3 regions of the Bacillus sp. 11B20 genome follow, and region 2 is predicted to be linked to each of the others. Evidence: riboswitches for the same ligand, from Rfam matches in the RefSeq annotation. Region 2 holds a riboswitch; each other region holds the start of a gene.
What was found. Region 2 has a riboswitch for thiamine pyrophosphate ahead of thiC (phosphomethylpyrimidine synthase ThiC). Riboswitches for the same ligand answer to the same signal wherever they lie in the genome.

Region 1 (10,915 bases), on a different contig from region 2:
TTGCCGCCACAGGCTTCCAAGTACATGATGCAGCATTCTCTTTGAATCCAAGTACGAAGCTGAATATCGATTATACAGCAACAACGGGCTTAACTTTGCAAGATCGCTACATTCGCCCGACTCGTACATTTAGTGATAAAAAGAACTATGTGAATCCAAATAACCCAGATGCAGGACGCGATGTACCGAACTATGGATTATCCTTTAAAGTCGTTGGACAAAGTAAGGATCGTTCTGTTGGAAAGGTGTTAATTTCGAAAAGTAACTAAATAGAAAGCCGGATTCTACTATTGAATTCGGCTTTTTGATATGTGAGAAAAGGATTATAAGGACACGATTTGGTTTTTAACCGAATGTCTGTTCTTTTTTATTTTGATATCCGAATGAAACCATTATATAATAGAGCCTGGAAGGTTTTTCTTTCAACCATGATTCTTTTAGCTGTTAAAACAAAGGAAAGGATGAGCGTTACCAATGAGTTATGTCACTGCCAAGCAATTAAAGGTGATTCGAGGGACGATGCAGACTTTTTGCAGCCATTTGGAGTATGATGGTCATGGTAAGCTTCATATCAATACCATCATGGCTTTTATTAAAAAGGAATTCGGCGTGAGAAAAATGAAAGACATTCCACAAAGTCGCTTTACAGAAGCGCTAGAATTAATACAAGACTTCGATTTATACACGGACAAAATAGAGATTCGTGACCGTCTATCAGAAAGGAATTAACTAAATTGAATATTTTAGCAATGATTTTAGTAGGAATTGTCGCATTAGAACACATTGTCATCATGTTATTAGAAATGTTTTTTATGGAATCAAAGATGGCGAAGAGATCTTTTAAGCTGCCAGAACACTTGCAAAAAGATCCAAATGTCAAAGTGATGTTTGCTAATCAGGGGCTTTATAACGGGTTTTTAGCAGCAGGACTCATTTGGGGACTCATTCTTGGATCGAATACCGTTGGATATATGATTCAGCTATTTTTCATTCTTTGTGTCATCATCGCAGCAGTATTTGGCGGTGTAACATCCAATAAATCAATTATCATCAAACAAGGAGTACCAGCGCTTCTTGCATTAATTGCACTGATGCTGGCGATCTAATCTTAAAATAAAGCCGCCCCTAGAAAGGGCGGCTTTTATCTTTTTCGAAGTCCCATCAAACGAATAATGGATGTCAGACAAAGGGCAACAGCAACGGCCAAAATGATTTTTCCGTACATGACCCCTGTTAGGTTCATTAAAAAGACGGCCAATATAATACAGAGCGTGATGATGATCATCACAATCGAATAGGTTTTCATCTCTTTTTCCACTCCTTTAAAAATCCCCTCATGTGACACGAGAGATCTGTCAATCTTTCCTCATATTATATCACTCAATGACAATTTTACATGAAATTCCCTACCAATAGAATGTGACATATTGATTAGATTTTGAGTCATACCATATTTTTTAGAAAATCGGGTATAACATAAAGAACTGAACCGAAGTCATATTGCTTGATATTTAATTGTGCAAAATATAAAATAACCACAGGATAAATCGAAAGGATGATCAAGATGAGTAAGAAAGTGTTATTAGTATCGACAAGCAGCCCAGAAATGAATGGACATCCAACAGGCTTATGGCTAGAAGAGTTAGCAGAGCCATTTCATATTTTTAAAGAAAATGAACTAGAAGTACAAATTGTCTCTATTCAAGGTGGCACTGTACCAATTGACAAAAATTCAATTCCTGAAGGTGTCCCAGCGCAATATCAAGATGTGTATGAACGACTTCAAGACACAAAGGCGCTTACAGATGTGAATCCAGCTGATTATGACGGTATTTTCTTTGCTGGGGGACACGGCCCTATGATCGACTTTGCGTCTAATCAATTGGTGGCGGATGCGATCTTAGCGGTTTCAGATAAAAATGGTGCGATCGGAGCCGTTTGTCATGGTGTTTCAGCATTCGTTGATGTGAAGGACGAAAATGGCAAATCATTTATCGAAGGCAAAAAAATCACAGGCTTCACCAACGAAGAAGAGGAAGCCGTGCAGCTGACATCAAAGGTTCCATTTTTATTGGAAACAAAACTTCGTGAGCAGGGGGCAGCGTTTGAAAAAGGAGATACCTTTGCGCCATTTGCTGTCGTTGACGGACAAATCATTACTGGACAAAACCCAGGATCAAGTGCAGAAACAGCACGTTTGTTTGTCAAAACTATTGCATAAAACGTTCAAAAACCAGCCGTTACTCATGCGGCTGGTTTTTTTGTTATAAAAATGTCCCAAAAAAGACCAAAACAATGATTGGAATAATGGTAAAATTATCACAGGGTAAAAAACCCAAATGAGGAAAAGGGGATGTTCCTGTGAGAGCATTTTATGTCAAAATCACTGCAGCTTTACTGTCTGTTTTACTCGTCGCAACAGGTTTGTTTTCACCAGCATTAAAAGCAGAAGAAGCACCAAAATCAAGTGGGAAACGATCACCACTGACAGAAAAAGCGATTCAGCAAGTGCAAGAGTCGTTTTTAAAGCAGGATGAAGGAACCGCTATCCAACAGAAGCAAGTGAAAAAATCATTTAAAGTGATTAAGAAGAAAGGAATCAGTATCAAACGAAAAGCTGCTAAAGATGGCAAAATGCGCACGTCTGCCGTTCGCTCCATTGATGGACTAGCCATAAATCAATCGGCTGTCTTAACAGAGGACGACCCAGTTGATTTATGGTTTTTAAGCACATCTTCACCTCAGGCACTCATCAGCCGGATTACCTCTTCAAACCCTGATTATTTCGTTCAATTGTTTGTTGTTGATTATGAAACAGGACAAGCCTACCCAACGGATCTTATTCAACCGGCAGGCAGTCTGCTCGCGTTAAGCAATTTACCAGCGGGTGATTATGCGTTTGGTATTACCAGCGGTGGAGACTTTGGAGACTCATATACATTACAGGTGAATGCAAAAAACCCACCAAATTTCACAGGTGCTGAATCCCTGTCATCAACATTGCAATACTTTGTCGCTACGTATGCCAATGGGGATGTTTTCGCAAATGGTACAAAAGTATATAACAAACAATCTAAGACCGCCGATTATAAATGGGAGCGTGTATTTTACTTCTCATATGATGGAAAATATGAACAGAGAACTCATTCTGTTGACAGTGTGAAGGTGAAAAGTATTTCAGCACCAGTGTCGTACTCTGCTCCATACGCAAGTTCCTCAGAGGCCATTCTCGTCTACTTAGATGTGGAGACTTTATTTATGTATCATGAATCATCGTTTGCTAGCGGGCAGTACTACCATAGTAGCTTTGTTGATACACTTGGGAAGACGACACCAAGACGCTTAGATATTGATGATATGACAAATTACGGTGATCATATTTTAGCTGTAGATTTAAAAACAGGAAAGCCGATCGATTTCTTCAGTGTGTTGAATTTCTACTATGCTGCAGGGATCGAGAAACTGCCAACAATCAGAACGTTGAATTAAGAAAGGCGGTTGACATCAAATCGCCACATGTGTAGAGTAAAGATAATTAAATGACAAAAGTCCACTAGGGGAGTCATGTATGACTGAGACAAGAGAAAATCTTGGACCCTTTGAACCTGATCTAGTTCGTACTAGCGGAGGGAAGTGGAGCTGGACCTTGTCTTATTCATGATTGAATCGATAAGAAGGCCGCTCCATTTGGGGTGGCTTTTTCATTTATTCAACTGAAGAAGAGGAGGCTTTTTTTATGACATTTTCTACGCAATTAAGGAAAGAAGCAGAACCGTTATTTGAAGCCATTTATCAGCATCCGTTCGTTAGAGGCCTGGCAGCAGGAAAGCTGGAAAAGGAACAGATCATTCATTATGTCAAACAGGATGCAGAATACTTACAAGCATTCATTAAAATTTATGCAGCAGCGCTCAGCAGATGTACAGACAGAGAGGATATTGCGTTTTTTCATCAGCAGATTGCGTTTGTACTAGATAGTGAAACGCACCCTCATCAAAACCTTTGCCGAGTGGCAGGAGTAGCGTATGATGAGCTCCAAGGTGCTTCTTTGGCTCCGAGTGCTCATCACTATATTCATCACATGCTGCAAGTCGCACAGGAAGGTACGCTGGGTGAAATCATCGCTGTCCTGCTTCCATGTCCTTGGACATATTGGGAAATAGGGAAACGAATGCTCACAGATGTGCAGCCAGACCCGTCACATCCGTTTTATGAATGGATCACGTTTTATGGAGGATTAACCGATTCTGTCACTGGTGAACTTTGCAAGCGGCTCGACCAATTGGCGGAAGCAGCAAGTGAGAAGGAAAAGGAAAAAATGAAACAGCATTTTATCTTAAGCTGCCAGCTTGAGTACAAGTTTTGGGAAATGGCCTTCACTGTTGAAGAGTGGCCAGTTCAACTGGAGGTGCATACATCATGACATGGAAGATGAAAGAAGTCGTCCTTGCCGTGATTTTATCCGTTGCGTGCGGTGTGATCTATTTAGGGTGGTCCACACTTTACTTACCGATTACAGCACTTGTTGGCCCAGCAGGAGGCAATATCATGTTTGGAATATGGGTCATTGCCAGTCCAATCGTTGCGTATATCATTCAAAAGCCGGGGGCTGCCCTGATTGCGGAAACAGCTGCCGCGGCTGTGGAATTATTGACAGGCAGCCACTTCGGACTTTCAGCTCTGCTGATTGGTGTATGCCAAGGGCTTGGGGCAGAAATCGCCTTCGCTCTTTTTGGGTATAAACGATACCGCATGTGGACACTGATGCTGTCTGGTGCCTTTGCCGCTATCGGAGCGATGGCGTACAGTCTCGTGGCAAATGGCTTCGGATATTATACGCCTCAAGTTTTACTTATGACGCTTGTGACTCAAATCATTAGTGGAATGATACTTGGCGGATGCCTTGCGAAAGTGGTGGTGGACGCACTATCCAAAACTGGTGTACTCAATCAATATGCCATCATGAAAGAAAAACGAAATAAAGGTGAACAGCATGAATTCATTTCTCGCGTGCAATGATCTGACTGTCCGTTTTTATGAACAGCCTAAGCCTGTTTTAAATCAAATCTCCCTGACGATTCAAAAAGGGGAAAAGGTGCTTATTTTAGGACCGAGCGGAAGCGGGAAATCCACGCTCATTTCGGTTCTGGCTGGAATCATTCCAGAGCATGTGGAAGCAGACATGCAGGGCGAAGTGGTGTTACAAAGACATACAGGCGTCATGTTTCAAGATCCAGACTCTCAGTTTTGTATGCACCGCGTCAATGAAGAAATTGCCTTTAGCTTAGAGAATCGTTCCGTCCCACGTGAAGAGATGGATGACATCATTCAGCAGCTCATGCAAAAAGTCCAACTGGATGTCGATCCGCATACAGAGATTCACACTTTATCTGGCGGCATGAAGCAGCGATTGGCACTTGCTTGTTTACTAGCATTACAGCCGGATGTTCTATTCTTTGATGAACCAACCGCACAGCTTGACCCGGCAGGTAGAATGGACATATTTCAACTGCTGCAGCAGCTTGCAGCCGATCAGCAGCAAACCATGATTTTTGTAGAGCATGTGCTTGACGGAGTCATCGAATGGATGGATCGGGTAATTTTATTAGATGATCAAGGCAGCATTTTAGCAGATGGAGCTCCAAAAGATGTGCTCGTGACATATGAGGAAGAAATGAAAGAGGCAGGAATTTGGCGGCCAAAATTATTTCCCGAGAAATGGTCCACGATTATTCAAGATCCATTTCATCCACTGAGTCAAACCTTTATGCAAACCTACGAAGCAAGAAAAGCGCAGCATGAAAAAGTGCCGTCAATCGAACGAGAGACAATGATTCGTACAGAAAATCTTCAATTAAGCTACGGGAAAAAAAGGATTATGAGTAACCTTCAGCTTGATATCAAAGCAGGAGATTGGGTGGCGATTATTGGAGAAAATGGGAGCGGAAAAAGTACGTTTCTCAAACATTTGATCCGCTTAGAGCCAGCTAAAAAAGGTCATATTTTCTTAAAAGAAACAGACCTTAAAAAATGGTCTGACCGACTACTCTATGAAAAAGCAGGCTTTGTGTTTCAAAATCCGGAGCTTCAATTTATACAAGACACAGTATTCGATGAAATTGCTTTTGGCGGCAGACAGCGCAACTGGCCAGAATCAGTCGTACAAGAAAAAACGGTCCAGCTGCTGAAAGAGTTCGGTTTAGAGAAGCATGTAAAAGCACATCCCTTCACCTTAAGTTTAGGGCAAAAAAGAAGATTGAGTGTTGCCACGATGCTCCTTTTTGATCAAGATGTATTGCTGTTAGATGAACCGACTTTCGGTCAGGATGAAAAAACAGCGAAGGAATTAATGAGGCGTTTAAAAGAACGGCAGCGCCAAGGCACGACCATTGTGATGGTTACACATGATATGGAGCTTGTCGATGAATGTGCCGATCAAGTGCTTCTTTTTCATCAAGGCAAGCATGTATATGATGGTCCCCCTTATGATTTATTCTCAAATCAGGAACTTGTCGATGCTTATCAGCTGAAAGCTCCCTTACATTATCGCTATGTGGCAGAAAGAAAGGATGTGCTGACAATTGCAAAGTAATCATTCCTTTCTTTCTACTGTGAATCCAGTCATGAAATTACTCGCTCACCTGCTTGCGATGGGCTGCCTCATGGCGATATCTGATCCTAAAACAACCTTTATCATCTGGCTGTTTGCTCTTGGCATTGGACTTGTTTTAGGTGGATGGAATATGAAGTATCTCATCACAAGGCTTGTCCCTTATCTGCTCTTTTTTATTCTCGTCTTTTGGATGATGGCGGCATTCGGCAAGGGGGATCATACTGTTTGGAAGTGGGCGTGGTTTCATATCACGGAGGAGAGTTTAAGAAATGGTCTCACCATCGCTTTCAGAATGCTTGGATTTGTGACATTTGGTCTCCTTTTTACGTCCACAACCGATTTGACGGCATTTATGATGAGTCTGATTCACCAATGCCGAATGTCCCCAAAATGGGCGTATGGAATGCTTGCCGGCTTCCGGTTTATTCCGTTATTTCAAAGTGAATTAAAACAAATGAAAGCTGCACATAAAATCAGAGGCTACAAGCAAAAAAACAGCTGGAAAGCCTTTATGCGTTATGCATTACCCCTTTTTACACAAGGTGTACGAAAATCAGAGCGCTTAGCGATTGCGATGGAAGCCAGGGGCTTCACAGGGACGAGAGAGCGAACGTATTATCATATCATCAGCACCTCATGGATTGACTACATGTATCTTTTTCTCATCGGTATCAGTGTCTTTATGTGCATTTACTTTTTTTAAAAAACACCCACATTCACTAGATAGAATGTGGGCTTTTTATATGCCTTAGGTCATTTGATTGATATTAGTACACATTACAGGCTGTAATAGATCATATAACGAACCGATAAAGAAGGTGTACTGAGAAAAAGAGAGGATGAACGTAAGCGAATGTCACAGAGAATTGATAACATAATAGACGCTTTACCAATCATTGGACTTGCTATGAGAGAACAGCTAACTTTTTCTGTTTTAGGGAAAGAGAAGGTTCTTTATTATCAGCAACATGGGAATATTGATTTAGGATTTAAAGCTGGTGATACAGTAGATCCTGGATTCCAAAACTTTGCGATGCTGAAAAATGGGAGAGAACCATCGTTTATCCAAATTCCGAAAGAAGTATACGGGATTCCAATGGATATCGTAGCCGTTCCAATTACTGATGAATCAGGTCAAGTGGTTGCTGCCTTCTGTGTGGCCTATGACCAAACGAATCAACAACGATTAGAGCACATCATGACGGAGAGCAACGAGGCTTCCGAAAAACTAGTCGCAATGGTACAGCAGGTTGCCGCACATTCAGAGGAACTACAAGCGACAAGTGAACAAATTCTACAAAATACGAAAACCACTGTCGAAAATTCCTCTAAAATCAATCAAGTGTCTAATCTCATTAAAGGTATCTCTGATCAAACGAACTTACTTGGACTTAACGCATCAATAGAAGCTGCAAGAGTGGGAGAAGCAGGAGCAGGCTTTGGAGTGGTCGCAACAGAAGTGAGAAAGCTGTCAACTCACGCGAAACAGGCGACAACTGATATTGAAACAGCCCTAAAAGATGTGCAGGGATCGATCAAAGGAATGGAAGAAGAAATTGCGCAAATTGTCGCTTCCTCTGAGCATCAGGCAGAACTTGTTGGCACTTTTACAAAAATTATTGAAGGCCTTCATGAAACAAACGAAACAATGAAATCATTGGCAAACGACTTAGTGAACTATCAAGTAAAATAAAGAATGACAAAACCTCCAGCTGAATCGGAGGTTTTTTTATCATTTCAAGGTGAGAAACTTGTTAGGATCATGACCGTTTTATCGCTGACAGGCAGGGTACACTTCTGTATGATAGAAAAAGAGAGACTAGTTTTGTGATTAGACCTATTCATAAGGAGGAAGATCATCGTGACACAATCAGCGAAGCTGAAAGAAATACTTGCACCCTACCGTCCGTTGTTAGATGAAACGGAAAAACCAATGATACAATTGCAGATGAAACAAGGAAAAACAGGACCATACGACAGCAAAATAGCTGGTGATCCTTACTTCCCCAGAAACGACGAATATCCAGTTGACGGCGAAGGACATCCTATGAAACTTTTGGCACAAATCAATTTCGGTCAGCTGCCAAAGCTAAAGGATTATCCAGAAACAGGGATTTTGCAAGTCTTTATTTCTGTGCATGATGATCTTTATGGAATGAATATTGACCATAAAACAGAGCAAAAAGATTTTCGAATTAAATTTATTGAGGAACCTTTCTTGGCAGAAGAAGAGTTATTGACTGATTTTTCTTTTGTGAAAATTCCAGATGATTTTTATTTTCCTGTAACGAAAGAAGGCGCAATTACAGGTGAATTAGCAAGCGAAACGATCAGTGTAGGAGATTTCCGCTTTGAAAAAGTCACAGGAAAAAACAGCTGGGACCTATTCGAAGATGCAGATGGTGTTAATGGCGAAGAAGCAGATGCCCTGCTGGATGAATTTTATGAAACAGCGAGTGGCTTTGGTCACAAATTGGGCGGGTACCCAGGGTTTACACAAGAAGACCCGCGTACCTATGTAGATCAAGAACATACTGTTTTATTATTACAAATTGACTCAGATGATGAAGTAGATTTGATGTGGGGAGATTGCGGTATTGCCAACTTCTTTATCAAACCAGAAGACCTCAAACGAAAAAATTTCGAGAATGTTGTCTATAATTGGGACTGCTCCTGATTTTGTAAAAAACACACTTTAAACACTCTTTATAGAGTGTTTTTTTGTGTATGTTTTTAGACTTTTTTGTCCCTATTTCGTCATTTCTAAGAGGCAATATGTCATTCTTACTAGTTGACCGGATCAAAAAAAAATGTAAAATCATCTTAAAGTCCTCTTTTTTGAAAATAATAATAACATGACATATGATTCAACGATAAAATGCTCGAAAAAGCGGAATGTACTGGGGGGTATCAATTGATCATTTCGAAAGTAATCAATAATAATGTTGTCAGTGCGTATGATGACGAGCAGCATGAGCTGGTCATTATGGGCAGAGGGATCGCGTTTCAAAAGAAAAGCGGAGACCCGATTGACGAAGAACGAATCGAGAAGGTATTTTCTATTCAAAATAAAGATATATCAGAAAAATTCAAAACCCTGCTTTATGATATTCCAATCGAGTATATGCAAGTGTGCGAGGCGATTATTGAGCATGCGAGAACGACTCTTAACAAAAATTTAAATGACAGCATCTATGTGACGCTGACGGATCATATCACCTTTGCCATAGAACGTCATCAAAAAGGAATGGACATCAAAAATGCCTTGCTCTGGGAAATCAAACGGCTGTATAAAGATGAGTTCAGATGTGGTTTAGAAGCTATTCGGATCATTGAGGACAAGCTGAGCATCCATCTTCCTGAGGATGAAGCCGGCTTTATTGCCATGCATATTGTCAATGCAGAGCTCAATGAGGAAATGCCAAACGTGATTCAAATCACCAAACTCATTCAAGATATTTTAAACATCGTTAAATATCACTTTCAAATTGATTTAGACGAGGAATCATTAAATTATTTCCGTTTTGTGACGCATTTGAAGTTTTTTGGGCAGCGTCTGTTTAACGAAACTCAAATGGAAAATCAAAATGAGTTTCTGTATGAAGTGGTAAAAGAGAAAAACACTGCAGCTTTTCAATGTGCAGAAAAAATTAACGAGTATGTTCAAAAAGAATACAACCGAAGTCTCATAGAAGATGAAATGCTATATTTAACTTTGCATATAGACAGAGTAATAAAAAGAAAATAAATTCAAAAAGAAAGCGTTGACATCACAAAATTAACATGATAATTTATAACTATAAACTAAATAACCCACAATCTTTTAGGATTGTTACTGGTCAAGCAGGCAAAACCTAAATCATTGTCCCTATCTTTGATAAGGCATGATTTAGGTTTTTTTATATCTAAAGACTTATAAAAATTAAATAACGATCAATCGCTATGAAGGATTGTTACTGGTTAAGCAGGCAAAACCTAAATATCGATTAATGTCTGAATCGCTATTTCTCGGACATTAATGGATGTTTAGGTTTTTTCTATATCAAGATGAAATCGACGATTGGAGGGTAACACAATGAACCACAAACAAACAGCAAAAGAAGTGCTAGAACTTGTCGGCGGTGAAAAAAATGTTAAGCAAGTCACACATTGTATGACAAGACTTCGCTTCAACTTATACGATGAAAGCAAGGCAGATAAAGAAAAGCTGCAATCAACAGACGGCGTCATGGGCGTGAATCAAAGCGGCGGTCAATACCATGTCATTATCGGTAACGATGTATCAAACGTCTATCAAGCAAT
Region 2 (10,915 bases):
GCATGATGAACAGAAGGGTGCTCGACTGAAGTTGTGATGACATGCTGTTTATGTGCTGGTAGTCCATTGATGATCGATTGAATCGCAAGGAGATTGGATTCAGTTCCACCGCTTGTAAAGTAGATCCCATCTGGTTCACCCTCGATCATGGCAGCGAGTGATTGTCTGCTGTAAGTCAATATGTCATTTGCTTTTCCCCCAGCATCATGAAGACTGCTTGCATTTCCGTAGAAATTTTTACTCAGCTGCTCAAAAACATGCAGTGCTTCTTCTGAAACAGGTGTAGAAGCTGCGTAATCTAAATAAACCAACCTATCCATCTCCCGTGTGAAAATTTTTTCTTGTATTTATTTTAGTGTTGTGTAATGATATGTGTCAAGACATGTGTAAATGACAGGAGGGGCGATGGTGTCATCAATCAAAAAAGTTATTGTGGTGGGATCAGGCATTGCAGCGCTTTCCTTTGCAAGAAATATCTCGAAAAACTGCCAGGTCATCATGATGACAAAAAAACAATTTTCATCTAGTAATTCCATGCTGGCACAAGGTGGAATTGCTGCTGCCTTTTCAGCACATGATTCAGCTGAGCAGCATGTGCAAGATACACTAGATGCTGGTTGTGACCACAATGATGAAAGAACCGTACAAGAAATCGTGAGACTTGGAAAACATCTTGTGGAGCAGCTCGTAGCAGATGGCTGTCCATTTGATCAAGATGAAGCGGGAGAGCCGCAATTAGGCAAAGAGGGGGCACATACCACTCATCGCATCTTGCATGCAGGAGGAGATCAAACAGGGAAAACCCTTGTACAGTATCTGAAAAGTCAGCTCGGCTCACATATTCATTTATACGAGTATCATCATGTCGTGGATCTATTGGTTCATGAAGGGGCATGCAAGGGTGTTGTCTGGAAAGACGAGACAGGACACGTACAAACGATGACCGCAGATGCCGTTGTTTTATCAACAGGTGGCTGCGGCTCCCTATATGAGACAAACACAAATGATCCTTCTGTCACAGGAGACGGACTAATGATGGCCTATCGAGCAGGTGCGCAATTAGTGGATCTCGAATTTGTTCAATTCCATCCAACTCTTTTGACAATCGATGGAAAAGCAGTTGGTCTCATTTCAGAGGCAGTAAGGGGAGAGGGAGCTTATTTAGAAGATGAAACAGGCAGGCGGATCATGAAAGGTATTCACCCACAAGCTGATTTAGCACCTAGAGATGTGGTCGCTAGAGCTATTTTTCATGAGCAGCAATTAGGCCATCAATTGTATCTTAACATCCATGATATTCCGCATTTTTCAGCTCGTTTTCCAGCGATAGATGCGATGTGTCAGCGTGCAGGTGTCGATATGGCGAGCGGAAGGCTGCCAATTTCCCCGGGTATGCACTTTTTAATGGGCGGTATCAGCGTCAATGAATATGGGGAAACGACTGTTCCAGCGCTATTTGCCATTGGAGAAGCGGCCTGTACTGGCTTACACGGTGCGAATCGATTGGCGAGTAATTCTCTTCTGGAAGGTCTCGTGTTAGGCAGCAAAGCAGCACAAAGAATTGAACAGCTGCCTAAACAGGAAGAAACAAGTCCACCTTTTTCTATTCAAGAAATATGGATGGTTCCGATGATTTCAACAGCTCAGCTGAGACAATGGATGACTACATTTGCAGCCATTGTGAGAGATGAAAAGGGCTTGCAGACTTTGCTTCATACGTTACAGGATGTCACTTTTCAGCAAATTAATGTGAAGGATATCACAAATGAACAGATCGAATTAAGCAATCAATGGGCATTAGCGGTTTGCCTTGCTAAATCTGCATTACTCCGTACAGAAAGCAGAGGCGGCCATTATCGAATGGATTATCCAGAGCGAAGCGATGCGTTGTGGCAGAGCAGGCAGATTGTTCATGAAAAAGGTCATATTTATATCATGAAAAATGAAAGGATCGGTGCCAAATGGAACGTTTACAGTTAAAACAAATGCTCACTCATTTTTTTACAGAGGATATTGGCTTTGGAGATGTATCAGCTGATGCCATCTTTGGAGACAAGAAAGGAACAGCTCTTATCATTGCGAAACAATCTGGTGTATTGGCAGGATCACAACTGATTGATATAGGGTACCGCCTGTTGAATGAACAGATTCAAACTGAGCTGTTTTTTCAAGAAGGTGATTGGATTCGTTCAGGCGCTGTACTGGCGAAAATAAAGGGCCCAGTCAACGACTTATTAAAAGGAGAACGGGTCATTTTAAATCTATTGCAGCGAATGACAGGTATCGCCACCTTAACGCATGAGGCGGTGCAGCGATTAGGTGACCCGTCTATTACGATTTGTGATACGAGAAAAACGACACCCGGCTTGCGTATGTTAGAGAAATACGCAGTGAAGACAGGCGGTGGAAAGAATCATCGCTTTGGCTTATCAGATGGGGTGATGATTAAAGATAATCATATTGCCGCATGCGGCTCTATTCGTGAAGCGGTAGAAAAAGCAAGAGCATATGCCGGTCATATGGTGAAAATTGAAGTGGAAATTGAATCAGAAACGCAGCTAATGGAAGCCATTGATGCAAAAGCGGATGTCATCATGTTTGATAACTGCTCTCCGGACGAGGTTAAACGTTTTAAACAAATGACGCCAGAGTCCATTCTGACAGAGGCTTCAGGGGGCATTACGCTAGAGACATTGCCAAGCTACAGGGGGACAGGAGTCGACTTGATTTCACTTGGTTTTCTAACACATTCTGCTCCAGCATTTGATTTTAGTATGAATATGGAATTCAGTCATAAAGGGGGAACAGCTCATGTCCATGCTTAATGTATTAGCCAATCAACATGCAGCCATGATGCCAGATGAATATAAACACCGCTCTGATGATGAAATGAAGCAGCGAGTGTTAGAAATCAAGCGGGCTTTTGGATCAAAGCTTTTTATACCGGGTCATCATTATCAAAAGGATGAGGTCATCGAATTTGCAGATGCAACAGGAGATTCATTGCAGCTGGCACAAATAGCGGCCGACAATCACGAGGCTGAATACATTGTGTTCTGCGGTGTTCACTTTATGGCAGAAACGGCAGATATGCTGTCAAACAAGAATCAAAGCGTCGTATTGCCAGATATGAGAGCAGGCTGTTCCATGGCAGATATGGCAAACATGAAACAAACAGACAGAGCATGGGAGCAGCTCACTGATCTGTTTGGAGATACAATACTTCCGCTTACGTATGTCAATTCAACAGCAGATATTAAAGCATTTGTCGGCAAGCATGGCGGGGCGACTGTTACTTCGTCAAATGCTAAAAAAGTACTCGAGTGGGCGATGACGCAAAAAGAGCGGATTCTATTTCTCCCTGATCAGCACCTAGGGCGTAATACGGCTTTTGATTTAGGTATTCCGATAGAAGAAATGGCTGTCTGGGATCAGATAGAAGAAAAGCTCATCACCGATCAGCCGCTTTCCCGAATCAAGATGATTTTATGGAAGGGCCATTGCTCAGTACATGAGAAATTTACCGTTCGGAATATAGAAGAAATGAGAAAAAAAGACCGTGACATTCAAATTCTTGTCCATCCTGAATGCACGCATGAGGTCGTAAGGGCTTCTGACCTAGCAGGTTCAACGAAATTTATTATTGATACGATCAAACAGGCGCCAGCAGGCAGCAAGTGGGCGATTGGAACAGAGATGAATTTAGTCAAACGGATCATAGCGCAGCACCCAGATAAACAAATTGAATCCCTTAACCCAGATATGTGTCCATGCTTGACGATGAACCGGATTGATCTGCCTCATTTGCTATGGTCACTTGAAAGCATTGAAAAGGGTCAGCCGGTCGGGTTGATACAGGTCAATGAAGACATCACGAAAGACGCTTTGCTTGCACTCGAGAAAATGCTCGCCATTAAATAATGATTCAGCCCCTCCTATCAGAAAACAAGTTTTTATCATATCGGCTTGTAAATAGGCATAAATTTATGTTGAAACATATTGTACTTCTGACATAACCGTTACGTTCACGTTTTGCATAGGAGGGGAAAACGTTGAAAATTCATATTGTGCAAAAAGGAGACTCCCTTTGGAAAATTTCAAAGAAATACGGAGTCGACTTTCAAGAATTGAAAAAACTAAATTCTCAGCTCAGTAATCCTGATTTGATCATGCCGGGTATGAAGATTAAAATTCCATCTAGTGGTGTTCCTGTAAAAACAGATCATCACAAAGCAAAAGAAATGCCAAAAACGAAAGAACATCCGTATGTGAAAGAAAAGCCAAAAGATGTCGTGCAAGTGCAAGATACAAAACCGAAGGAAAAGCCAAATGAACCGGTACCTTATGTACCGCCAGTGCCAAAGATCGAGCAGCCAGTTTTTCCACAAGTCGATGTGAACTATTATCAGACCAATCTCTACCAGCCATTCACGCCTCCTCCCAAAAAAGATCATTATGAGAAAAAAGATCACAAGGATCATTTTCATCATGAGAATAAAGACCATAAAGATAACAAGGGTCATTCCCATCATGAAAATAAGGACCATAAAGATAACAAAGACCATTTTTACCATGAAAATAAAGGTCATCTAAAAGATGAAGTGGCAAAGGGATATGACCCGTTTATTCATATTCCGCATCAAAAAGAGGAGGGAAAAGACATGGAGCATGGCAATTACCCAAACCTTCCTAACTTCCCGCAAATGCCAAATGTGGGAGGGGCAGCGGTAGGAGGAGTGGCTGAAAATAACGAGCATCATCACCAGCACCATCATCATGAACCATATGATCCTTATTTTGGTTATGGTCATGGTCATTACATGCCGGGGATGTATCCATATCCGCAGCAAATGGTGCCGGCATCGCCAATTTTACCGGGATCAGGACTATGTTATCCTATCCATCCATATTATCACCATCATATGATGCCATATCCATACCCGGCTCATCCATATTATCCTGCGTATCAAGCGCCTGCTTACTACGGGGAAAATCATGAGCACCATGCAAACGACGGACATCACTGGCATCACCATATGCATTCAAACGCCAATGCAAATGCCAACGTAAATCAAGGCTTTTATCCAAACGTCTCAAATGCAGCATACGACAAGGAAGACTGCGGATGTGATGATGGCATGAAGCATCATCAGCCTTGGCCAGGACATTATCCGAATCCTGTTCCTTATGGCCAAATGGGTGCTTATCCTGCTCAGCCTTATATGCAGCCATATCCAGGCCAATCCGTATTTGCAAGGCCGGAGGAGGAAGAAGAGGATTAATGACAGAAGGAACGATCTCAATCGTTCCTTTCAGCGTGTAGACAAACCCTCGCATTCGGTGTCAGGTCTGCGCTCCGGTGCTCACGAATGTCAAATTCGCTCCGCTCCTGTGCTCGTCCTTCCTAGAATGCAAAGGTTTTCTATTACGCTGAAAAGAAGACAAAAGGCTAAAATCAAGAACATTTTAGCCTTTTGTCACCATACAAGAAGGAACAATCTCAATCGTTCCTTTTTTTGTTTATAACTGACAGCTTGATTTTCTTCCTAACTGTACATGCTAAAACAGAGCCTGTTTCGCGCTCATGAGATTGAATTTGTACAGGGGGTTTTTCGTTTGAGACAAAAATGGCAAAAAACAATCGCATTAGTGCTTCTTCCTATTGGGTTAACAGCATGTGGTACAAATGACAATGCAGGTGTAGATACAAGGCATAATCAATCAGGTCAGCCGGTCGGATATCATTCGAATAACCGTGCAGATGACAATAACCAAGATCATCAAGGACCAGTTTCTGAACTCATGGAAGGGATGAACGGTGGGAATACAACGAATGTTGATTATCGCACCCGTCCTCAAGCCGATGATCGAATGCCTCTTGCAGGTGGAGATGGACGCTACAGTCATGGAGATATGAACTATCATAACCAAATGTCGTTCTCAGGCTACGATAAACAAGAGAACATCCAGCGTTCAAGAAAAATTGCCAACCGCGTCAATAAAATGAATCACGTGGCAGACTCTCAAGTCATGGTGACGGATGAGAATGTGTATATTGCCATTAAATCAGATGGCCGCCTGACGTCAGAAGGCGTATCACAAGTAGAAGAAGCAGCGACTCGTTATGCAGATGGAAGAGCAGTCCAAGTCATGAAAGATGAAGGTGCATTCACACGCTTTAGAGATATGAGAAGAACGCAATTTGAAACAGGACAAACAGGCATGACCCGATAGTTTGACACAAAAAGGCTAAAGTTCATCACGAACTTTAGCCTTTTCTTAAAAATAAACCTTGATGCCTATATAAAATTCGTAAAAGAAATAACAGCCAAACCCTAATAATAAAATACCAGCAATAATGGATGTCCACTTGATCATCGTCCGATTCATCACTTTTCTTGTTAAGGATACAAGGGTGAGTAGACCAATGTCATGAAGGAGAATCCCTGCCAAAATACCGCCGGCAGCCAGCATAAATTCAGATGAATCTGTTTTTGTATAAGCATCTGCAAGTACAGCACCAAAAACAGAAACCCAGAACACAAGATTTCCAGGAGATACCGCCACGAGCAAACCGTTTCGATATGTTTTCACGAATGATTTATTGACCTTTTCTCCTGCTAAATGAATATCTTGATCCGCATTTTTAATGGAATCGTATGCGAGAATCATTAAAAATACAGCTCCGATCAGCCAGAGCGGGATTTGAACAAACGGCAAAGATAAAAACTGAGCAAATCCAGCATATAAAGCCAAGATGAGTAATAAGTCTATGGTCATACCGCCTGCTCCGACAGTTAAACCATGAAAAAATCCGTTTTTCAGTCCCTGTTTTGTCATTTCAACCGTGATTGCTCCAACAGGCAGAGCAATTGAGAATCCTACGACGATAAATGTGAGAAATGTTTGCAATCGACTAGAACTTCCTTTAAATAAATTGTATAAAAATTCTCCGTTTAGATTAATTATACATAATAGGAGAAAAGGATCAATGATTATTTCAGATTTAATTGAAATGAGAGAGATAGATGATGTATAGAAGACTGTATATCAACATGATCCATAACGCTTGTAGGGGAAAGGAACTATTTTCCTGAATCTTCTTTTCTTCATGATGTCTCTATGCTAAACTGATGTGGAATTCAATAAAAGTGACTAGGGGTGCCCGTAAATGGGCTGAGAGAGAAGTATAAGCTTCTTAACCCTTTGGACCTGATCTGGCTCGTACCAGCGTGGGGAAGTTGAAGATGATGCATGTATCATATCAATGATATGCATGTTTATTTCTGACGACGAAACCAGGTTCTTTAAATAGAGCCTGGTTTTTTGCTGGTGCTGATTCCATCCTGTCCGGTGACAAGAAGAAAAGGAGAGAACAGCAAATGAAAGAAAAGAAAAGTGTCCCATCCAACCAATCATTGTTATCCAGCTTTGACGGCAGCCATAAGGTATATGAGAAAGGATCAAGACCCGATATCTTAGTGCCAAAAAGAGAGATCACGCTCTCACATACTGTGACAGAGGCGGGCGACATAAAAAATGAACCAGTCCGTGTATACGATACAAGTGGACCGTACACCGATGAGAACGTTCATATTGATGTCACAAAGGGGTTAAAGCGTCTTAGGGCAGCATGGATTGAAGAAAGAGGAGATACAGAAAGCTATGAAGGGCGTCATGTAAAACCGGAGGATAACGGATATCGTTCAAGGGAGAAGGAGTCCATCCATTCTGTCCAAACTGATTTTCATCATAAGCCGCTCCGCGCGAAACAAGGAGCGCGCGTGACGCAAATGCATTATGCCAAAAAAGGCATCATTACGCCTGAAATGGAGTTTATCGCAATTAGAGAAGAGCTAAGCCCTGAGTTCGTTAGAGAGGAAGTGGCGAGCGGAAGAGCCGTCATTCCTTCGAATATTAACCATCCAGAAAGTGAACCAATGATTATCGGAAGAAATTTTCATGTCAAAATCAATGCGAATATTGGCAATTCAGCTGTCACGTCATCCATTGATGAAGAGGTTGAAAAAATGACATGGGCGATCAGATGGGGGGCAGATACAATGATGGATCTGTCTACTGGAAAGGATATTCATACAACGAGAGAATGGATCATTCGGAATTGCCCAGTCCCAGTAGGAACCGTTCCCATCTATCAGGCCCTTGAAAAAGTGAATGGAGTCGCAGAAGATTTGACGTGGGATGTGTACAGGGACACATTAATTGAACAAGCGGAGCAAGGTGTAGACTATTTCACGATTCATGCTGGCGTGCTGTTAAGATATATTCCGCTCACTGTCGATCGGGTGACCGGAATTGTTTCAAGAGGCGGTGCAATTATGGCAAGATGGTGTCTTGCTCATCATCAAGAGAATTTCCTCTACACTCACTTCGAAGACATTTGTGAAATTATGAAAAAATATGATATCGCCTTTTCACTTGGAGATGGACTTAGACCAGGCTCGATTGCTGATGCCAATGATGAGGCGCAGTTTGCAGAGCTGGAAACGTTAGGTGAGTTAACAGAAATTGCTTGGAAACACGATGTGCAGGTAATGATTGAAGGGCCCGGACATGTCCCAATGGATAAAATCAAAGAGAATGTGGACAAGCAAATGGACATTTGCAAGGAAGCACCATTTTATACGTTAGGGCCTCTTACAACAGATATCGCGCCGGGGTATGATCACATTACATCCGCGATCGGTGCGGCCATGATCGGCTGGTACGGTACAGCAATGCTATGCTATGTAACGCCAAAAGAGCATTTAGGTCTGCCGAACAAAGAAGATGTGAGAGAAGGCGTGATCGCCTATAAAATTGCGGCACATGCCGCTGATCTAGCAAAAGGACATCCTGCGGCTCAAAAGCGCGATGATGCTTTATCGAAAGCGAGGTTTGAATTTAGGTGGCGGGACCAATTCAACCTGTCACTTGATCCAGAAAGAGCCTTGGCGTTCCATGATGAAACATTGCCTGCCGAAGGCGCTAAAACCGCTCACTTTTGCTCGATGTGCGGACCGAAGTTTTGCAGTATGAAAATTTCTCATGATATCCGCAATCAATCTGAAGAAGTAAAAAGAGAGATGGAAAAGAAGGCGAAGGAGTTTGTCAGTCAAGGAAGTCAAATTTATCAGCCATAAAAAAAGAACCTCGCACGATGCTGTGCGGGGTTTTATCAAACCGCTGAAAAGGCTTTTCTTAAAAGGTGAAAAAATGCCTTTGCTGCATATGCCATCATGTCCACACTTGGAATGAGAGCATCTGTTAAATGAAAAAAGACTGTTTTTCTTTCTGGAGATGTTCGTTTCTTTTTCTGCTTCATCAAGGGCAGCCTCCTTTTTCACTAATATACTTCTTTGCAGATATGAGAGATAGATATGTTGTGTGAATTTAAACAAAATTTAAACTTCTTGGGTTTGAATGGAAAGAAGGAGGGGAAACGAGTTGAATAGAGAATGAATGAAAAGAGCTGATCTATTTGACCAGCGAACAAGAAGAGTGGAAGGTGATCTTATGATGAAAGTATTTAAGGTAACATTTCATATGAACAATGGGGAAGTGCTTGATTTCGAGCTCAAACGTCCAGCTACCTATGATGTGTATAAAAAAATTGAAGAAGCCAATCATTGGTTTAAGCTGAATAATGAAATCATTAACCTATTAAACGTCAATAGTATCCATGTAGAAACAGAATAACAACAGAAAGCCGCTCAAATAGAGCGGCTTTCATTATGCAGAAAAATCATTCCGATTATTAAGCTGCCCGCGGGACAGCCAGTTCTTTTTATACAAATAAGCAATCACTTCTAGCCACAGACGCGGTGCTTTTTTAGGGAAAAAAGGTTTTTGGTAATAAGCATAAGCAGCTTTTAAATCATCCCATTGATGACATGCTTTCGTTTGCGTGAATCTGGCAACGTCAATGACTCTGATCCGTCCTTCTTTAGTTAAGATCAGATTGCGCAGATGGATATCAGAAGGATTCAATCCTTTCTCGCGCGCTTCCTCCAGCGCATCATCGACTTGATTGATCATTTGTTTTTTAATAGGAATTCCTTTTGTAAGGCATTCATAGAATGTGTAGCCTTTAATATATTCCATTAAAATATACTGATCCCCAGACTCATAAATCTCAGGGTAGTAAGACGAACCAGAAAGTTTTTCGTAAATGGCAGCCTCTTTGCGGGCAATATGCTGATAAGAAGGGAAAAAGACTTTTAGTGCCATTTTCTTGCCGTCTTTTTTGTATAAAAAGACATAGGCACTTCTTCCTTTGCCGCACAGTTCAAGCTCTACTGGTTTATAGGCAAGCTTATGAAAACGTTTCTCTTCATGATACTGAATCGATTCGGCTAATCTTTTGACATCTGACATTGACTTCACCTTCTTTGGTTTCAGTTTATGCGGCTGAAAAACGAATGATGAAAAAACGTGTCACTCGATAAAGCAATGGATTGTATAAAACATAACATTTACGAATGAAGGATACAACGAAAGACTCTTACCATACATTTGAATCATCGATTTGGTTAATGTTTAGAAAAATGGGTCAAACTACATATGTCATGCATCGATCTCATGTTCTAAAGAGGTGTAAATAGTGAAAGTGAAGATGAAATGTTTCGTTACAGGACTTATCATGACAAGTGTGCTTTTTTTCGCTGCGGATATGGAAGGGAAAGAACACTTGCAAAAGCAGTCAAACTCTATCACCGTTCAGCTTGAAAAAGTCTATCTAGACGGCGATGTGAGTATTGAAAGACACCGGTCATCATTAGAAGACAAAGACACATTCTGGGCGCAGTATAAAGGCTGGACGCTGGTAGAACAAAAAGAGGATTTTGCCCTTTTTAGAAAGCAAATTGATGATATCTCTCCATTAAGTAAAGCAAATGGATATATCGGATTATCA
Region 3 (10,915 bases), on a different contig from region 2:
TGCCGGTCGTTTGTCGCCGGACGAAGGCCTGCCCAGCACTCTTCAATCGGCATCTCTTTAATAGAAGGCATCAGCTGAGACGCCTTTTGAATCACAGCTTCCACTCCGCCAAGCGTTGGAACAGCCTGCCACTCGTTTGGCTTCATCGTTGCACCGATAACAAGCTTTCCGCTATCTCGCTGAACGATATAACAATGATCATGATAAATGGTGTGTGCGAGCGCTGGACCGTTATTCCATACAGACACACATTCTCCTTTTACTGGATAAAGAGAATGCGATAATCCGAGCTCTTCAAAAAAACGGCCAGACCATACACCACTTGCAACTGTCAGGTCATCACATGTGAATGTGCCCTTCGTTGTTCTGACAGTTAACACTTCTTTGTCCCGCTTCACTTCGATCACAGGTGTACACTCTTTCACATCTGCTCCGTACCGGACCGCCGCCTGCCACAAAGCCCTGCATACAGCATAAGGCTCAACATGCACATCCTCTTCAATCAAACCTGCTCCCAGCATGTGATCTGTTACTTGAGGCATGCATTTTTTTACGCTGCTTGCGTCAAGCCACTTAAATGTAGACAAATGCTGCATCCGGCAAAGGGCCTGCTTCTCTTCTTCAGTAAAGGCGACCTTCATGATGCCGCCTGCTGAAGTCCGAATATCAATGCCTGATTCATGCAAAAGATCGACCTTTAATTTTTCGTATAATGCCTGGCTTGCTCTGCCTGCCTGAAAGAAAATATCCTCATGCCCCTCTCCTTCAGCATGTGCACCGAGCATCCCGGCAGCCGCACTTGTCGTTTGCTTCCCTATCTCATTCGCTTCAAATAAGACCACCTGTTTTCCTGCTTTTGCAAGGTGATAGGCGATTGACATCCCTATGATTCCACCACCAATGATTGCAACGTCATAATGCTTTTTCATAAGGATTCTCCTTTACCTTTTCAGAAAATGCTTGTGCCATCATACGCGGCTGATGATGAGTAAATATCCCAGACATGACAGCGATTCCTTTCACATGAGCATGTTTCAATTCTGGAACTCGTTCTGGGGTCATCCCGCCGATGGCCACCACTGGAATTGTTAGTGCAGAAGTCAGTTCTTTCACAAGCTGTACACCTCTTGCCTGGAGTCCTGGTTTACAAGAGGTGTCATATACGTGCCCAAACATGACATACTCTGCTCCATTTTTCTCTGCTGCTTTCGCTTCTTCTATCGAATGGACGGACACCCCTGCATGAAGGTGAGGGAATTTTCTTCGCAGCTCTTTCGGCGAAAAGCTATGGCCCGGAAGATGCACCCTGTGAATATTGGTTAGCAGCGCCACGTCTACTCGGTCATTGATCACGAGCTTTTCTTTCGGCACACCTTCTAAAAGGAGATTCTTCACGAGATCAACAAGCTCACCTGCTGTTTTAGAACGTTCCCGAATATGAATAAAATCCACTTCAGACGCAATGGCTTTTATTTGTTTGATCAGTTCACCCGCAGGAAGCGAATCATTTGTCACTGCGTGGAGTTCCATTTGCACCAACCCCATCTAAGCATGCTGTTTGCCACAATTCTTTTTGATACGCCATCTCCCAAAAATGATATTCGTAATAGCTTGAAATCACAAAATTTTCTTTCATATTGGCGCGTACATGTTCTGGTGCTTTTTCTGCTAGTTCATCAAAGCGGTTCACCTGTTCGAAAACGAGTTCCTTAAACCAATCGCCTCCATATGTCAAAATCCATTCTTGGTAAATTGGATGGTCAGGTGTTGTTTGTTTTAGCTTTTCACCTACCTCATAATAGAGCCAGTAACACGGTAATAACGCGGCTAAAATCTCTTCAAACCGTCCGCTTTTTACAGATCGATACATATGAGAGGTATACGCATAAGCAGTCGGGGAAGGCTTAAAGTTCTCAATGGCTTCATCAGAAATTTGCAGAAGCTCTGTAAATTTCCTATGCAGCGACAGCTCTGCTTCATACGTGCCCTGGGCATGATACGCCATTCTGCCCGTCGTATGTAAGTCCTCACTAATCGCCGCTCCATATGCCTGCACCTTTGCAAAATGAGTTAAATAATACGAATCCTGCATCACGTAATAGGTGAAACGATCGAGTGAAAGTGTGCCATCCCCAATCCCTTTGACAAAAGGATGCGTAAAGCTTCCATTCCACCATGTTGCTGCAGCCTCTTTACATTCTGTTGAAAACGTCATGTTCCTCTCCTCCTGTTTTTCCATATAAAAAAGCCACTTTCCGCGTGGAAAGTGGCTTGGAATTTGTAAAAAGCATAGTCAAAAACCGCACCACTTCCCTACGCAGGTATGAACCTGTTCAGGTAATGAGGGTCTAAAAGTCGACACTTTTATCTCAGCCCTTTTAAAGGACTCCCCTAGTGGATCAAATATATGATGTTGTACCTCTATCTTAATCAGGAATTGTTCATTGGTCAAGCGTTCATTGTCATTCTAATTGGGCTCTTAGTCCTGCCACATACTCCCGGGAGCCCGATACAAGCACACGATCGCCGCTTCTAAGTGTCGTATCTCCATGCGGTACTAAGCTGTCTACCCCTCTGAAAATGCGGACAAATACCAAATCACCGGTGAAAGGAAATTCTCTCAGCATGACATTATGATAACGATGATTGTTCATTTGAATTTGATACAAAGAAGAATCCTCATTTGTTAGCAATCGAATCGCATCAGGTGCTTCAATCAAAGCTCTTAGCACCGTTTTAGATGAAAGGAAAGTAGAAAACGTATCAATGCCTGCTTCTTTCAATGTCAGCTCTGCCTCAGCTTTGTTGACACTTGCAATGACTTGTTTTGCTCCTTCTTCTTTTGCAAATAAAGCAATTTCCTTATTTTTTGTCTCACTGCCTGTTGCGACGACAAGGACATCCTCTTGGCCGACGCCTGCCTTTCTCAGCGTCTCATCGTCGTATTGTTCAATTGATTCGACTTCAAAGATAGAGTCTGCCAGCAGTGCTTCCTTATTTTCTTGAAACACATGCAAAATCCGAATGTCATATTCATCCTGATGCAAATCAAGTGTGACAGGTAAGGTCAGCTGATTTGCACCAATAAAGGTCACACGCTTCTTATGGCTCGCCGCTTGTTCTTTTTTAAAGAGCGCTTTAAACCAAACAGGTGTTAAAATACTCGTTAGCACAGCAACTAAAATCAGCGCTCCAGACATTTTATGATCAATGACACCGAGCCGCTCACCAATCGTCGCAGCTGCAATGACGAGAGATAATGTTGAAGTTAATAAAAAGCCTGAGCCGATGACCTTATTCATGTCATACCATTTTTTCAAATAAAGAATTGGGATGAGCTTACTTATAAGCAACGCAATAAACAGCAGCGGAATCATGATCATGATGGTTGGATCCTTAAACAGTGCCCATATATTCAGATCCACTCCGACCATCACAAAAAAGATCGGGATTAAAAATCCGTAGCCAAATGAGTCCAGCTGCTGAACGAGCTCTTTATTTGGTGAAAGAAGGGACACAAGCACGCCAGCTAAAAACGCCCCTAGAATATTTTCAGCCCCGAGTGATTCAGATAAGGCAACTAAGACTATAATGAGAGTAAAGATTGCCCTTGTCCCAATTTGCACGGTTCCTTTTGACATCGACTGAAAAATTGACTTTGTCTTAAATACGCGGCCAAATAAATAAAGAAGAATGCCTGCAGCAAATAATAAGAGCAGAAGCCACATGTTCCCTGTTCCATCTCCATAAATGGAGGAAAACACAGCAAGTAAAATCATCGTGACCAAATCAGCAATGACAGCTACAAGCAGAATGATTTGACCGATATTCGTCTGCATCAACTTTTCCTCTTTTAAGGTTGGCACCACTACGCCTAATGAGATGGTAGAGATAATGAGCGTCATTAAAAAGGCATTTTGGATAAACCCTGCGAGTACAAACGCATAGGACAGGATAAAAGAAATACAAAATACCCCAAGAAAAATAATGGTGGCTGCTTTAAATGTATTTGGTTCTTTTAAACCATTTGGAAGTTCTCGTGCTTTCTTCTTTGACTCAAAAGAAGAAAAATCTATTTCAAGTCCACTTAAAAACATCAGAAAAATAAAACCGAGCATGGATAATGTATCTAACCACGCATCATGTTCGACAACCAGTTGAAGACCGCTTTTCCCAATGATGAGCCCCATAATGATTTCAGCTACAACGACCGGAATGGTCAGCTTAAATCGGTGCAATAAAATAGGGGTGAAAAAGGCGACAATAATAACGACAACGAGTGATGAAACAGATGTATGCTCCATTGGCTAAAGCCTCCTAACATTCATGTTTAATTTTATAAGTCTTACGTTAAAGGATTGATTCTAACAATTGCCTAAATGAAATGAAAGCCATTCGTTATATTTTCTAAAATTCAAACTTCTTTATATCCGACGAATGGATGAAAAAAATCAGGAGGAAACCTTATGAAATTCGATATCATTGGCGATATCCACGGCTGCTACGAAGAGCTGCTTACACTCATACACAAACTAGGATACGAACTCAAACATGGATTACCCGTCCATCCTGATAAGAGAACGCTGGCCCTTGTTGGTGATTTAACAGATCGAGGGCCTCAGTCAGTAGACGTCATGCGATTTGTCATTCATGCCTATTCACACGGCGCAATCCGCTATGTACCTGGCAACCATTGCTTTAAGCTTTATCGCTATTTAAAAGGAAATCCCGTCAAATTGCTTCATGGCATCGAAACGACAGTGAACGAAATAAAAAAATTGCCCATTCATGAACAAAACAAATTGTCACATGAATTTAAGCAGTTATTCGAGAAGGCTCCGCTTTATGATGTACTCATTCCTGATGAGCTGATCATTGCACACGCAGCGATGAAGGAAAAGGATATTGGAAAAAAGCCGAATAAACAGATGCGGTCCTATTTATTATTTGGTGCCGTCACAGGAGAAACATGGCCAGATGGACGGCCTGTTCGCAAGGACTGGGCAAAGGAATATCACGGAAAACCGTGGATTGTGTATGGCCATACACCTGTGAAAGAACCTCGATTCGTTGGCAGAACCGTCAATATTGATACAGGCTGTGTATTTGGCAACAAACTGTCTGCCCTCACATACCCTGAGCTTAAAACGGTCTCCGTTCCCTCATCTATGCCTTATGACGATTCAAGATTTCAGCATTTCACATTATAAAAAAACCCGGCCCTGCGATGCAGGTGACCGGGTTTCTCTAATTAAAAAGCAAGGATTTCATATCATCAGGAAGCGGAGCTGAAAATGTCATTTGCTCACCTGTCATCGGATGAGGAAACACAAGGGTTTCACTATGCAGTGCCTGCCTGTCTATCCGCTCGGCCCTTCCGCCATACAGCGTATCTCCGATGAGCGGATGCCCAAGAAATTGCATATGCACACGAATTTGATGTGTTCTCCCGGTTTCAAGCGAGAGAGACACATCCGACATATTTAACTCAGCGATTACTGCTCGCACGGTATAATGCGTCACTGCCTCCTGCCCAGTATCATCAACCATCCGCTCGATGATACTATCCCCTTTTCGGGCAATTTTTGCAGCGATGGTTCCATGTTTTTCTGTGATCATGCCATGTGTAAACGCTCTGTATGTTCGCTTAACCGCTCCACTCTTTTGTGCCTTAGATAAAAGGCTATGGGCAAAACGATGCTTCGCCACAAGCATAACGCCAGATGTATCACGATCAAGACGGTTCACTAAATGAACCGTATGCCGAACAGACTGCTTGGCATAATGGTGCAGTAATCCATTCGCAATACTGTGCTCGGGGTGCTCCCGAGAAGGGATCGAAGGAATATACGGCCTTTTATTCAGAACAAGGACATGCTCGTCCTCAAATATAATATCAAGCGGAATCGGTGCAGGCTTCAGCCCTTCACTCACTTTTTCCTCGGGAAATAGAATGGTGAGCCTGTCCCCTTCATGCAGCTCATATCTCACGGTAACATGCTCTCCATTAATGAGGAGGTCACCGCCATCAAACTTAATATCCGTCAGCATTCTTTTCGAAATACCAAGATCAATTAAATATTCCTTTAAAAACAGCCCTTCTTCTTTGGCTGTCATGGTTTTGTTTAACGTAAAGTATTCCAGCGAGAACAACCTCTTTCTTATTCTCCTTTTCCGATAAAGGAATCTTGCACCCTTTTCCAAAACGGAAACGGTCTAAATCTAGCAAAACGGACATTCTCATCTGCCACCCGGCATTGAATGGATTTGACGTCTTTATGAAGCAGCGTCAAATGATCAATCGTCACCTGAAAATCGACATCATTCCTCGGCTTAATCACACAAGTATGGTGGTCAGGCAAAATAAGCGGTGAACCGACCGTCCGAAACACTCTGTTGTTGATTGAAGCCATTTCTGCCAGCTGAATGGCTCTAATGGAAGGATGAATAATGGCGCCTCCAAGTGCCTTATTATAGGCCGTACTGCCTGATGGAGTAGACAAACAAAGGCCGTCACCTCTGAATGTTTCAAACAGCTGTCCTCTGATTTCAACATCTGCCACAAGCGTCCCTTCCATGCTTTTAATCGTACATTCATTCATTGCTAAATATTTCTCTTCTCTGCCGCCGTCGTTGTATCTGACAATGACCTCTAAGATCGGATATTCCACAATATGATAAGGCGTTTTCGCAATGGCTAAGACGAGTTTTTCAATCTCACTCGGCACCCAGTCAGCATAGAAGCCAAGATGACCTGTATGAACACCGACAAAGGCTGTTTCATTCAGACGGCTGCTGTAGCGGTGAAAGGCATAAAGAAGGGTGCCGTCTCCACCAACCGTAATGACAAGATCCGGTTCCTCTTCATTTAGTTCCATGCCAAAATCCAATAAGTAGGTCTGAATTTTACTTTTGAGCGTGTCAGATACAGAATTCCCTTTTGAAGAAACTGCAAATTTCATGAATTCTTCTCCTTTTTCACCTTGCTGCTATGAGAGGGCAGCATCATATTTGATCAAACTGGCTCAGCTGTCGTTTTTCTTTTTCCGGGAAAATGCCACTTGTGCTTCTTGAATTTCCCCTCTAATTTCGGACATTTCTTCATCGAGACGAGATGCTGCCTCAGATGCTCTTTGAAGGCGCAGCTTGACCTTCTCCGGGATATTCCCGCTATATTTATAATTCAGAGAATGCTCAATGGTCGCCCAAAAGTTCATCGCAAGCGTACGAATTTGGATTTCGACAAGGAGCTGCTTCTCTCCGTTGATCGTTTGCAGCGGATATAACACAACAAGGTGGTAAGAGCGGTATCCGCTTTCTTTATGTTCTGCAATATAGTCGCGTTTATCTACAACCACAAAATCTTTACGTGACTGGAGCATTTTTTTCACGACTTGTATATCTTCTACAAACTGGCACATAATGCGAAGCCCAGCAATATCCTGCATCGTTTCAATCTCATGCATCGGGATGTTTTTACGCTTTGCCTTTTCTAATATGCTGGCAACGGGTTTCACTCGGCCTGTGACAAATTCTACTGGTGAATGGTCATCCTCGAATTCATACAGCTTTCGAATGCCTTTTAGTTTCACTTTTAATTCTTCGACTGCTTGTTTATACGGTGCGAGGAATTGATCCCATTGTTTTTTGTCCATGAAACTTCCCCCAATTCCATATACCTAATTATTTCAGAGGAATGTGCTTTTCACTTTCTCTTCCATATCTCCGTAATTGGCATTGTCTTTAATATTGTCGATTAAATAATGTAATTCCTGTTGAAGCTGAATGAGTTCCAGCGAATATTCATCCGATGCCAAATAGACAGGGATGTCACGATTCATTGCTTCTTTTAATGGAGCCCATGTATGTTCCCCTAAAATAAGATACGAAAAGGACTCCTCGGTTTCAAGTATGTAAACGAACGCAAAGTGATCAGAATCAACAAGCATTTGTCCTGATGCTTTTGCTTTTTTGATTTGCTCTTCTGACTGGATTGTCAAAATCAGCCTGTCTTCTTTTAAAGTTGCTTCTGTGATTTCAATTCTGTTTTGCATCATGATCTCCTTTACAACAAAGTACAGCTTTATTTTATCATATCAAGTTCAATATTGATAAACCGAACTTTTGGAGAAAATCCTGTTTTTCTCTTTTAAATGATTCTTTCCCACGATTCTTCATTCAATTTGGTCCACGTCTAAAGAAAATAAAGAGAAAAAACAGTCTTTTACATGGTGAACACACTTCATGTACAATAATCATATTTCTTCTAAATGAAAGGTTGATGTCAAAATGGCACAGGAAATTGAAATAGAACTAAAACAATTATTAATGAAAGAAGAATTTGATCAGCTGAAACAGCATTTTCAATTGAAGGATGCGGATTTCCACACGCAAACCAACTATTATTTTGATACACCTCAATTTGATATAAAATCTCAATTGGCTGCATTAAGAATGAGAGAAAAAAACGGTCAATGGGTGCTCACATTAAAGGAACCGCACGAGATAGGCTTGCTTGAAACCCACCAAACGATCGCTCCCCCATCACAACTTAACGATTTTGAGCTGCCAGCAGGTGAAGTTGCGGACAGATTAGACCACCTGAACATTCAAAAGGATCAAATTGTGTACTTTGGTTCACTTGAAACGTCAAGAGCAGAAAAAATGATCCAAGAAGGCTTAATTGTTTTGGATCACAGCCGATATTTAACAGTAGAGGACTATGAACTTGAATTTGAAGTGAGCGACCTGGAAATCGGACAAGCCGCTTTCTCCGCATTGCTCCGCAAATTTCATATCCCAGTACGAAACACGAAAAACAAAGTCGTTCGTTTTTATGAAGAAAAAATGAAAACACAGAATAGATGAATTCCTTGAAGGAGGAACATGATGAACGTTAATCAACTTCAATCCTTTATGCAGCTTCAAGCGCTTAAAACGTTACAAACAGATCCAGCACAAACGCAAATGTCTGCGGGTCAAGAATCGAATGCCCAAGCTTCATTTCAGTCGCTGCTGCAAGATTTTTTAGGCGGATCAGAATTATCACGTCTCCCGCTTTCCATCTCTGCTTTTATGGGCACGGATCCATCAACGGCTCCGAACACGCAATATGCGCGTACAAACCCATATTTATCTGCGATTGCCGGCAGTGATCAGCTTCAAGCTCAATCTTTATATGCAAATGACAATCAATTAAATACAGCGAATGGCATTGGAAATGTCTTAAACAACAGCTACACACCGCCGCTTCAAAAGGCTGTCTCCAGTGGCTCATCATCAAAAGAGATTAATCAAATCGTGTCACAAATGGCTCAAAAGCATGGCGTTCCTGAAAAGCTCATTCACGCAGTCATCAAGCAGGAATCCGGCTATCGCACGAATGCTGTCAGCCATGCAGGTGCGCTTGGTCTCATGCAGCTCATGCCATCTACGGCTAAGTCACTTGGCGTCAACAATGCCTTTGATGCTGCCCAAAACATTGAAGGCGGAACGAAGTATATAAAACAAATGCTTCAGAAATATAACGGAAATATCTCACTCGCCTTAGCTGCCTATAATGCAGGTTCAGGAAATGTAGATAAATACGGGGGCATCCCTCCATTTAAAGAAACACAAAATTATGTAAAGAAAATCACAGCTCAATATTTCGCTTAAACCGAAGAGAATAACCTCTTCGGTTTTTTGTATGTCGCTTTTCCCCCTTTTTTGACTGAATGTGTTATGATATGGTCAATTGATCACGGAACCCGCCCCACTCTTTATTTCGAGCAGACCAAAGCTGTTTGTTTGTGGAATTGAGATGAGGTTGTTAAAATAAGTACAAGAATAGAAACAATAAAATAGAACAAACTGAATATCACTTTTGAAATAAATGAAATGCGCAATAGGGTGAGTCATCCTATTAACTACGAGTAAAAGGAGTAGTCAACATGGTACAATCGTTTAACGCACCTTACGAAGCGGTTGGAGAGGAACTTCTATCGCAACTTGTTGATACTTTTTATGAAAATGTAAAGTGTCATCCTTTGCTTCATCCTATTTTCCCGGATGACTTAAAAGAAACAGCAAGAAAACAAAAACAGTTTTTAACGCAATATTTAGGCGGACCACCGCTTTATACAGAGGAGCATGGCCACCCAATGCTGCGGGCGAGACATCTCCCTTTTCCGATTACTGAGGAGCGGGCGGACGCATGGCTTGAATGCATGGAGGATGCAATGGATCAAGTAGGACTAACCGGCGATATTCGTGACTTTTTATTTGAACGGCTTTCTCTGACGGCTCGTCATATGGTCAACCAAACACCTGAAAAGGATGGACGATCTTGAGCTGCAATTCGCACGATCAATATTTCTCACACTGTCACGGACATCCTCAAAAGCCGATTGAAATCTATGTATTCATTGATCCGCTAAGCCCAGACTGCTGGTTATTAGAGCCATCCATTAAAAAATTGAAAATGAAATATGGCCGTTTTTTCACTTTACGAACAGTAACAAGTTCTAGTATTAATGCATTGAATCGGAAAAGAAAGAAACATTTACTGACTGAAGCATGGGGGAAATTTGCCACTAAAACGCAGACCAAAAAAGAACAAATGCTGTCTGAACAAATTGTGACATCACCCTACCTCGCCTCACTCGCATTAAAAGCAGCGGAGCTTCAAGGAAGAAAATGCGGAATGAAATTTTTGCGTCTCATTCAAGAATCGCTTTTTTGCCATCAGCAAGATGTCACAAGTGAGCAGGTGCTGATAGAAAATGCAAAAAGTGCTGGTCTGGACATCGAGGAATTCCAGCGCGACATTCATTCTCAAAGTGCGGTGAAAGCACTACAATGTGATATGAAAATTGCAGCTGAAATGGACGTATCTGAGCTTCCGACCTTCGCCTTTTTTAATACCGTAAATGGA

Region 1: it holds a riboswitch for thiamine pyrophosphate, as region 2 does, so the genes downstream of both, tenA (thiaminase II) here and thiC (phosphomethylpyrimidine synthase ThiC) in region 2, are expected to answer to the same signal.
Region 3: it holds a riboswitch for thiamine pyrophosphate, as region 2 does, so the genes downstream of both, tenA (thiaminase II) here and thiC (phosphomethylpyrimidine synthase ThiC) in region 2, are expected to answer to the same signal.

Annotation. Positions count from the first base shown of each region.
Region 1 is NZ_JBLZWZ010000009.1:838,288-849,202, reverse strand. It holds gene ACN6NB_RS18615 (immune inhibitor A domain-containing protein) at 1-269, shown strand, start outside; gene ACN6NB_RS18610 (ORF6C domain-containing protein) at 475-729, shown strand; gene ACN6NB_RS18605 (DUF1304 domain-containing protein) at 735-1,106, shown strand; gene ACN6NB_RS18600 (hypothetical protein) at 1,142-1,306, opposite strand; gene ACN6NB_RS18595 (type 1 glutamine amidotransferase domain-containing protein) at 1,565-2,221, shown strand; gene ACN6NB_RS18590 (hypothetical protein) at 2,362-3,489, shown strand; TPP riboswitch at 3,546-3,649, shown strand; gene tenA (thiaminase II) at 3,737-4,423, shown strand; gene ACN6NB_RS18580 (ECF transporter S component) at 4,420-5,019, shown strand; gene ACN6NB_RS18575 (ABC transporter ATP-binding protein) at 4,994-6,592, shown strand; gene ACN6NB_RS18570 (energy-coupling factor transporter transmembrane component T family protein) at 6,582-7,316, shown strand; gene ACN6NB_RS18565 (methyl-accepting chemotaxis protein) at 7,467-8,306, shown strand; gene ACN6NB_RS18560 (YwqG family protein) at 8,475-9,290, shown strand; gene licT (BglG family transcription antiterminator LicT) at 9,528-10,361, shown strand; gene ACN6NB_RS18550 (beta-glucoside-specific PTS transporter subunit IIABC) at 10,689-10,915, shown strand, end outside.
Region 2 is NZ_JBLZWZ010000008.1:584,243-595,157, reverse strand. It holds gene ACN6NB_RS12445 (IscS subfamily cysteine desulfurase) at 1-311, opposite strand, end outside; gene nadB (L-aspartate oxidase) at 406-1,980, shown strand; gene nadC (carboxylating nicotinate-nucleotide diphosphorylase) at 1,962-2,825, shown strand; gene nadA (quinolinate synthase NadA) at 2,812-3,921, shown strand; gene safA (SafA/ExsA family spore coat assembly protein) at 4,053-5,282, shown strand; gene ACN6NB_RS12420 (YhcN/YlaJ family sporulation lipoprotein) at 5,617-6,234, shown strand; gene ACN6NB_RS12415 (LysE family transporter) at 6,280-6,912, opposite strand; TPP riboswitch at 7,148-7,256, shown strand; gene thiC (phosphomethylpyrimidine synthase ThiC) at 7,383-9,143, shown strand; gene ACN6NB_RS12405 (hypothetical protein) at 9,179-9,325, opposite strand; gene ACN6NB_RS12400 (hypothetical protein) at 9,517-9,699, shown strand; gene ACN6NB_RS12395 (serine/threonine protein kinase) at 9,733-10,377, opposite strand; gene ACN6NB_RS12390 (intercompartmental signaling factor BofC) at 10,616-10,915, shown strand, end outside.
Region 3 is NZ_JBLZWZ010000007.1:261,877-272,791, reverse strand. It holds gene thiO (glycine oxidase ThiO) at 1-929, opposite strand, end outside; gene tenI (thiazole tautomerase TenI) at 913-1,530, opposite strand; gene tenA (thiaminase II) at 1,505-2,215, opposite strand; TPP riboswitch at 2,294-2,403, opposite strand; gene ACN6NB_RS05545 (monovalent cation:proton antiporter family protein) at 2,463-4,304, opposite strand; gene prpE (bis(5'-nucleosyl)-tetraphosphatase PrpE) at 4,467-5,210, shown strand; gene ACN6NB_RS05535 (RluA family pseudouridine synthase) at 5,248-6,144, opposite strand; gene ACN6NB_RS05530 (NAD kinase) at 6,162-6,962, opposite strand; gene yjbM (GTP diphosphokinase) at 7,026-7,655, opposite strand; gene ACN6NB_RS05520 (UPF0738 family protein) at 7,689-8,054, opposite strand; gene ACN6NB_RS05515 (CYTH domain-containing protein) at 8,290-8,868, shown strand; gene ACN6NB_RS05510 (lytic transglycosylase domain-containing protein) at 8,890-9,657, shown strand; gene ACN6NB_RS05505 (globin domain-containing protein) at 9,933-10,331, shown strand; gene ACN6NB_RS05500 (ClpXP adapter SpxH family protein) at 10,328-10,915, shown strand, end outside.